DNA from 2 places in the Streptomyces sp. NPDC104367 genome. Region 2 is predicted to be linked to the other one. Evidence: riboswitches for the same ligand, from Rfam matches in the RefSeq annotation. Region 2 holds a riboswitch; the other holds the start of a gene.
What was found. Region 2 has a riboswitch for glycine ahead of gcvT (glycine cleavage system aminomethyltransferase GcvT). Riboswitches for the same ligand answer to the same signal wherever they lie in the genome.

Region 1 (4,203 bases), on a different contig from region 2:
ACGCCCTGCTCCAGGGCGGTCAGGGCATCTTCGGCATCGCGGTCGGGGTGGTCTGGCGGGACGTGGAGAGCGCGCTGTCCCAGCTGCACGGCGAGCGCGTCGACACCGGCGAGACCCTCGTCGGGCACAACCCCGCCGACGAGCTGGCCCGGCGGCGCAACCGGGCGGTCTGAACCCCCGGGCCGGAGATCCGGCGCCTTCGGAGTCTCCCGCGATGCCCCGGCACGGTCATGTGCCGGGGCATTGTCAGTGCCGTGGTGCAGCATCGGAGATGTGAGAAACGAGCCCACGATCCTGCATCTCGACATGGATGCCTTCTACGCCTCGGTGGAGCAGGCGTCGAAGCCGAGCCTGCGCGGGAAGGCCGTGATCGTGGGCGGGCTCGGACCGCGTGGTGTGGTGGCCACCGCGTCGTACGAGGCCAGGGCGTTCGGGGTGCGCTCGGCGATGCCGATGGCCCAGGCGCGGCGGCTGGCGCCGAACGCCGCGTACCTGGTGCCGCGCTTCGGGCTGTACCGGACGATCAGCGAGCAGGTGATGGCGCTGCTGCACGAGCTGTCGCCGCTGGTGGAGCCGCTGAGCCTGGACGAGGCGTTCGTGGACCTGGAGGCCGGCGCGGCGGCCTGGGACGCGGTGTCGGCGCGGCTGGTGGGGGAGAGGCTGCGCGCGGACATACGGGCCGCCACGGGGCTGTGCGGGTCCGTCGGGCTCGCCGCCTCCAAGATGCTCGCGAAGATCGCCTCCGAGGAGGCCAAGCCCGACGGACTGGTCATGATCGACCCGGGCACGGAGCGGGCGATGCTGGAGCCGATGCCGGTGCGCACCCTGCCCGGGGTCGGGCCGGCGACCGGGGACCATCTGCGGCGGGCCGGGATCGCCACCGTCGGGGAGCTGGCCGAGGCGGGCGAGGACGAGCTGGTCCGGCTGCTCGGCAAGGCGCACGGGCACGCGCTGTACGCGATGGCGCTGGCCCACGACGAGCGGCCCGTGGTGGCCGAGCGGGAGACCAAGTCGGTGTCGGTCGAGGACACCTACGACGTGGACATCCACGACCGGCTGCGGGTCGGCCTTGAGGTGCAGCGGCTGGCCGACCGGTGCGTGGGGCGGCTGCGCGGGGCGGGGCTGTCCGGGCGGACGATCGTGCTGAAGGTGCGGCGGTACGACTTCTCGACGCTCACCAGGTCGGAGACGCTGCGGGGTCCGACCGACGATCCGGCGGTGGTGCGGGAGGCGGCGGCGCGGCTGCTGGACTCGGTGGACACGACGGGCGGTGTGCGGCTGCTGGGGGTGGGGGTGTCGGGGCTGGCCGACTACACGCAGGAGGACCTGTTCGCGCAGGCCGCGGCGGCCGGGGAGGCGGCGGCACCCGCCGAGGAGACGGCCGCGGCCGTGCCGGAGCCGGTGGCGTCGCAGGAGGCGGCCGCCGAGCGGCGCTGGCCCGCGGGCCACGACGTGCGGCACGCCGAGCACGGGCACGGATGGGTGCAGGGGAGCGGGCTGGGCAGGGTGACGGTGCGGTTCGAGACGCCGACGGAGGCGGAGGCGGGGCGGGTACGGACCTTCCGGGTCGACGACCCCGAACTGGAGCCGGCGGATCCGTTGCCGCTGGTGGAGCTGCCCCTGGTGCCGGGCGTCGCAGTGGACGAGATGCGTACGTGACCGTGGGGCGGGGCCGGCGTGGGACCGCTGACCGGCGCCCGCAGGTGCCGCCGCGCCCAACCGTGCCGCCCCCCGCCGCACGACTGCCCGCGGCGGTGTGGTGGGCGCGTCGGTCTCAGGCCCCCGTGTCCTCCGTGCCCGCCAGCTTGCCGAAGTCGTGGTCCGGGCGGGGGTGGGGCGGGGCCGGGGTGTCCAGGCCGTAGTGGTGGTAGAGCTGGAGCTCCTGCTCGGGTGACAGGTGGCGGCCGACGCCGAAGTCGGGGGCGTCCTTGATCAGGGCGCGGTCGAAGGGGACGTGCAGGGTGCCCTCGACCAGCTCACTGGGCTCCAGGGGCACGAAGGCGTCCCGGGAGAACAGGCCGGTGCGTATGGCCGCCCACTCCGGCACGCCCGTCGCGTCGTCGAGGTACACCTCGTCGATCGTGCCGATCTTCGTACCGTTGCGGTCGAACGCCTTGCGGCCGATCAGGTTGCGCGGATCGATGTCGGTCTGCACGGCGGGCCCTCCACTTGGTCGCAACTCATCCGTAAGCACTACAAAAGAGCACATTCAACGCCGCGGCCACTCGAAGGCCCGGCCGCAGACCTCGCTGGTAGGCTGACAGCGGCTGCTGACCCCGTGCGGGAGAGTCCTCCGGGCGAACCGGAGGCGCCGAAGGAGCAAATCCTCCCCGGAATCTCTCAGGCCCACGTACCGCACGGACGAGGTCACTCTGGAAAGCAGGGCGGGTGCCGATGGCGTCCGCTCTCACCGACGGTGAAAGCCGGAGCCCGCGGGCACCGGCGAAGCTCTCAGGTTGAGATGACAGAGGGGGAGGCCGTCGGGGTACCCGCGCCGGGGTACCCCTCGAAGGTCGCGTCAGACCAGGAGGCCTCCGCAATGACCGCCCACCGCCCTTCGCTCTCCGAGCTCGAACAGGGGATTCCCTTCGAGCAGCGCCACATCGGCCCCGATCTGGAAGCCCGGGCCAAGATGCTCGCCCAGGTCGGTTACGGCTCGCTCGACGAGCTGACCGCCGCCGCCGTGCCGGACGTGATCAAGAACGCCGACTCCCTGGCGCTGCCCGGCGCGCGGACCGAGGCCGAGGTGCTCGCCGAGCTGCGCTCGCTCGCCGACCGCAACCAGGTCCTCGACTCCATGATCGGGCTGGGCTACTACGGGACCTTCACCCCGCCGGTCGTCCTGCGCAACGTGATGGAGAACCCCGCCTGGTACACGGCCTACACGCCGTACCAGCCGGAGATCTCCCAGGGCCGGCTGGAAGCGCTGCTGAACTTCCAGACCGTGGTCGCCGACCTCACCGGGCTGCCCACCTCCGGCGCCTCCCTGCTCGACGAGGGCACGGCCGCCGCGGAGGCCATGGCCCTGTCGCTGCGCATGGGCAGGAACAAGAAGGGCGTCTTCGTCGTCGACGCCGACGCGCTGCCGCAGACCATCGCGGTGATCGAGACCCGTGCCGAGCCGACCGGCGTGGAGGTCGTGGTCGCCGACCTCGCCGACGGCATCCCGGCCGACCTCGCCGGGCGCGAGATCAACGGCGTCCTGATCCAGTACCCGGGTGCCTCCGGTGCCGTACGCGACCTCAGGCCGGTCGTCGACCAGGCGCACGAGCTCGGCGCGCTCGTCACCGTCGCCGCCGATCTGCTCGCGCTGACCCTGCTGACCTCGCCGGGCGAGCTGGGCGCCGACATCGCCGTCGGGACCACCCAGCGGTTCGGTGTGCCGATGGGCTTCGGCGGACCGCACGCCGGCTACATGGCGGTACGCGAGAAGTTCGCCCGCAGCCTGCCCGGGCGGCTCGTGGGCGTGTCCGTGGACGCGGACGGGAACAGGGCCTACCGGCTCGCCCTCCAGACCCGCGAGCAGCACATCCGGCGCGAGAAGGCCACCAGCAACATCTGCACCGCACAGGTGCTGCTCGCCGTGATGGCCAGCATGTACGCCGTCTACCACGGGCCCGAGGGGCTGCGGGCCATCGCGCGGCGCACCCACCGCTACGCCACGGTCCTCGCCGCCGGGCTGACGGCCGGCGGCGTCGAGATCGTCCACGGCGCCTACTTCGACACCCTCACCGCACGGGTGCCCGGCAGGGCCGCCGAGGTCGTCGCCGCCGCCCGGCACAGCGGGGTCAACCTGCGGCTCGTCGACGCCGACCACGTCTCCATGGCCTGCGACGAGACCACCACGCGGGCCCGGCTGGGCGCCGTGTGGACGGCGTTCGGGGTCGAGGGGGACGTCGAGGCCCTGGACGCGAGCGCCGCGGACACGCTGCCCGAGGCGCTGCTGCGCACCGACGGCTACCTGACCCACCCCGTCTTCCACCAGTACCGCTCCGAGACCGCGATGCTGCGCTACCTGCGCCGGCTCGCCGACCGGGACTACGCGCTGGACCGGGGCATGATCCCGCTGGGCTCCTGCACCATGAAGCTCAACGCGACCACCGAGATGGAGCCGGTCACCTGGCCCGAGTTCGGGCAGCTGCACCCCTTCGCGCCCGCCGAGCAGGCGCAGGGCTACCTGACCCTCATCCGCGAGCTGGAGGA
Region 2 (4,203 bases):
TTCGGCCGGTGCTCCTTGGCGAGCCGCTCGACCTCGGCCATGTCGACCAGGCCGGCGTCGTCGACGTGGTAGGCGACCACGTCGAACTGCTTGCCGGAGAAGTTCAGGCGCATGCCGTGGGTCAGGTGGCCGCCGTGCGCCAGGTCCAGGCCGAGGATGGTGTCCCCGGGCCGGGCCAGCGCGAACAGGGCCGCCTGGTTGGCGGAGGCGCCCGAGTGCGGCTGCACGTTGGCGTACTCGGCGCCGAACAGCTCCTTCACCCGGTCGATGGCGATCTGCTCGGTGACGTCGACGTGCTCGCAGCCGCCGTAGTAGCGGCGGCCCGGGTAGCCCTCGGCGTACTTGTTGGTGAGGACCGAACCCTGCGCCTCCATGACCCCGACCGGCGCGAAGTTCTCGGAGGCGATCATCTCCAGGGTGGACTGCTGGCGTGTCAGCTCGGCGTCGACCGCCGCGGCGACCTCCGGGTCGAGCTCGTGCAGGGGCGTGTTCAGGACGGACATCTGTTTCTACGACTCCTAGGCCGGGGCCCGGCGGTTCTCAGCCGGTGGTGAAGGCGGTGTACTCGTCGGCGGAGAGCAGTTCGGCAGGCTCGTCCGCGACGCGCAGCCTGAACAGCCAGCCGCCCTCGAAGGGGGCCGAGTTCACCAGCGAGGGGTCGTCCACGACGTCCTCGTTGACCTCGGTGATCTCACCCGTCACCGGCGAGTACAGGTCGGACACCGACTTGGTCGACTCCAGCTCGCCGCAGGACTCGCCCGCGGTCACCGTGGCGCCGACCTCCGGGAGCTGGACGAAGACGACGTCACCGAGGGCGTTGGCCGCGTGCTCGGTGATGCCCACCGTCGCCACGCCCTCCTCGGTGGCCGACAGCCACTCGTGCTCCTTGCTGTAACGCAGCTGCTGGGGGTTGCTCATGGCCTGAATTCTCCTGTACGCGTGGGAGTGCTGGTGAATGGGGGACTGCGGAAGGCGTGCGTGAGCAGCGACGATGCGCTCGGCACGGCCGGCGGACGGCTGCTTCGGCTACTTCTGCCGCTTGTAGAAGGGCAGCGCCACGACCTCGTAGGGCTCGTGGCTGCCCCGGATGTCCACGCCGACGCCCGCCGTGCCCGGCGCCGAGAACGCCGCGTCGACGTACGCCATCGCGATCGGCCTGCCCAGGGTCGGGGAGGGCGCGCCGGAGGTGACCTCGCCGATCACCGCGCCGCCGGCGACCACCGGGTACCCGGCGCGCGGGACGCGGCGGCCCTCGGCGACCAGGCCGACGAGCACCCGCGGCGGGGCGGCCTCCGCGCGGGCGGCGGCCGCGGTGAGCGCCTCGCGGCCCACGAAGTCGCCCTCCTTCTCGAACTTCACCACCCGGCCGAGCCCGGCGTCGAAGGGGGTCAGGCCGGTGGTCAGCTCGTGCCCGTACAGCGGCATGCCCGCCTCCAGGCGCAGGGTGTCCCGGCAGGACAGCCCGCAGGGCACCAGGCCGACGCCCTCGCCCGCCTCGGTCAGCGCCTCCCAGAGCCGCACCGCGTGCTCGGGCCGCACGAACAGCTCGAAGCCGTCCTCGCCGGTGTAGCCGGTGCGGGCGATCAGGGCCGGCACGCCGGCGACGGTGCCGGGCAGCCCGGCGTAGTACTTCAGGCCGTCCAGGTCGGCGTCGGTCAGCGATTTCAGGATGCCGGGCGACTCGGGACCCTGGACGGCGATCAGGGCGTACGCGTCCCGGTCGTCCCGCACCTCGGCGTCGAACCCGGCGGACCGCCCGGCGAGGGCGTCGAGGACCACCTGGGCGTTGGAGGCGTTGGCCACGACCAGGTACTCGGTCTCGGCCCGCCGGTAGACGATCAGGTCGTCCAGGATGCCGCCGTCGGCCCGGCAGATCATGGTGTAGCGGGCCCGGCCGACACCGACGGAGGCGATGTTCCCGACGAGGGCGTGGTCCAGCAGGGCGGCGGCCCGGGGGCCGGTCACGGTGATCTCGCCCATGTGGGAGAGGTCGAAGAGGCCGGCCCTGGTCCGCACCGCGACGTGCTCGTCGCGCTCGGAGCCGTAGCGCAGGGGCATGTCCCAGCCGGCGAAGTCGGTCATGGTCGCGCCGAGCGAGCGATGCAGGGCATCGAGCGCGGTACGGCGGGGTCCGGAGAGTGGGGTGCTGCTCACGGTCGGTTGTCTCCCAAAGGCATGACAGGCGAGGTCTTTCCTCCCCATCTGTCATCGGAACCTGAGAGGTTCGCCCTGACCACGACGACGGTCAGCGGCTTGCACCTTGGGTGGGACCGCCGTCATGGCGGCCCGCTTTTCAGATGTGCCTCGCCCGCGCGGTAACGGGGCCTGAGAGATTCAAGGGAGGGACTTGCTCCTTCGGCGTCCCAGCGAGACTGCTGGGAACTCTCCCGCGCGGATTCAAGCGGCCGGTATGCAGTTGGCGCGCACATCATTGCACGGCACCCGGGCGCACCGCAGTCCGGACCGGGTACCGCCGTCTGTGACAGGGCTGTGGCCGGAAGCGGACGGAACCGCGAGACATCGTGCATTACCTTCTCTTTACATTAAGTGGGGAGAACCTTTCCTGAACCCCCGGGGAGGACGGACACGGTGACAAGGACCACGGCGTACGCGACGACGACGGGCATCGCCCTGCCCCAGCAGCCGGCGGCCCCGGCCCGCGAGCGGTGCGGCGAACTCCGGGCACCGGTCGTCCGCGACCTGCGCGAGCGGGCCGGCCGCAGTCCGCACGGCCTGCTCTTCGGCCCCCGGGACCTGGTCGTGGTCACCGGCCTGCCGGGGAGCGGCAAGTCCACCCTGATGCACCGCACGGTCCAGGGCATCCGCATCGACTCCCAGGACACCCGCGACCGTTGGGACGCCCGCCTGGGCCGCCTCCTGCCCTACGCCGTCTACCGCCCGCTGGTCCGGCTCGCCCACTACACCGGGCTCCGCCGCGCCCTGCGCTCCGGCGACGGCGTGGTCGTGCACGACTGCGGCACCCAGGCCTGGGTCCGCGACTGGCTGGCCCGGGAGGCCCGCCGCCGCGGCGGCACCCTGCACCTGCTCCTGCTCGACGTCACCCCGGACACCGCGCTGGGCGGCCAGCGCGAGCGCGGCCGGGGCGTCTCCCGGTACGCCTTCCTGCGCCACCGTCACGCGGCCGCCCGGCTGCTGCGCTCGGTGGCGGAGGGCAGGCTGCCCGAGGGCGTCGGTTCGGCGGTGCTGCTCGACCGGGACGCGGCGGACGGACTGCGCCGGATCGCCTTCGCGCGCCGCATCGGCTGATGGACTTGTCCGTGCCACCCGCTAGCCTTTTCCCTCTCAGCAGCGGTTCCCAGCAGGCGGTAGGCAGATGGACTTCCCGGCGGACATTCCCGCGGACTTCCCGGCACAGACACACCCCCACCCGCACGGCGGTTGGCCCGGCAACGAGTTGGAGGAGGTCCTCTCGGCCTCCCTCGGCGTGCCCGCGGCGGCGGCCCGGCTCATCGAGGTACTGGGCCGGGGCTTTTTGTGGATCCCGCTGCCCGAGGGCGGCGGCCCGCACAGCGGTCCGCTGGACCTGCCCACCACGGAGATCGACGGCCAGGTGTACGTCCCGGTCTTCAGCTCCGAGGAGCAGTTCCGGCTGGTGGTCGGCTCCCATCTGTCGTTCGCCGTCGCCCCCGCCGTCGAGTTCGCCCGCGGTCTGCCGCCGCAGGTCGGCATCGCCGTGAACCCCGGGGGAGTGGTCGGCCTGCCGCTGCCGCCGGAGGCGGTCGCCGAGCTGTGCCGGTCCGGTCGCAGCCACCCGGACGGCCCGGCCTCGGGCGGCCGGGTCCGGCTCTTCGAGCCCGACTGGCAGGACGACCCGATGGACTTCCTGGCCGCGGCCTCGGCGGAGTTCGCGGCGGTCGGTGTGGTCGCCACGGCCCGCCGCTGCCTCGCCGCGATCGAGACCGCCGACCCGGTGATGTTCGTGGGCGTCGAACTCTCCCACTGGGAGGGCGAGGACCTGCGGGCGGTGCCGCTGGAGGCACTGGGCAAGGCGCTCGGCCGGGTCCCGGTCGGCTGGCCGGTGAACCTGGTCCTGCTCGACGTGGCGGACGACCCGGTGGCCCACTGGATGCGGGAGAACGTCCGCCCCTTCTACCAGTACGGCCACTGAGGCGCCCCGCCCGGGGCGCGGGGAACTGCGCGACCAGCCATGACGAAACCCGCACTCGCGCACGACCAATCGGC

Region 1: linked by a shared signal. The riboswitch ahead of gcvP (aminomethyl-transferring glycine dehydrogenase) and the one ahead of gcvT (glycine cleavage system aminomethyltransferase GcvT) in region 2 are both predicted to bind glycine.

The regions. Positions count from the first base shown of each region.
Region 1 covers NZ_JBVJND010000013.1:253,328-257,530, reverse strand. The annotation lists gene ACZ619_RS21625 (MerR family transcriptional regulator) at 1-173, shown strand, start outside; partial or broken gene ACZ619_RS21620 (DNA polymerase IV) at 274-1,862, shown strand; gene ACZ619_RS21615 (PRC-barrel domain-containing protein) at 1,775-2,155, opposite strand; glycine riboswitch at 2,272-2,366, shown strand; gene gcvP (aminomethyl-transferring glycine dehydrogenase) at 2,540-4,203, shown strand, end outside.
Region 2 covers NZ_JBVJND010000014.1:223,780-227,982, reverse strand. The annotation lists gene glyA (serine hydroxymethyltransferase) at 1-503, opposite strand, end outside; gene gcvH (glycine cleavage system protein GcvH) at 541-918, opposite strand; gene gcvT (glycine cleavage system aminomethyltransferase GcvT) at 1,027-2,154, opposite strand; glycine riboswitch at 2,193-2,303, opposite strand; glycine riboswitch at 2,304-2,400, opposite strand; gene ACZ619_RS22665 (AAA family ATPase) at 2,590-3,267, shown strand; gene ACZ619_RS22660 (enhanced serine sensitivity protein SseB) at 3,335-4,129, shown strand.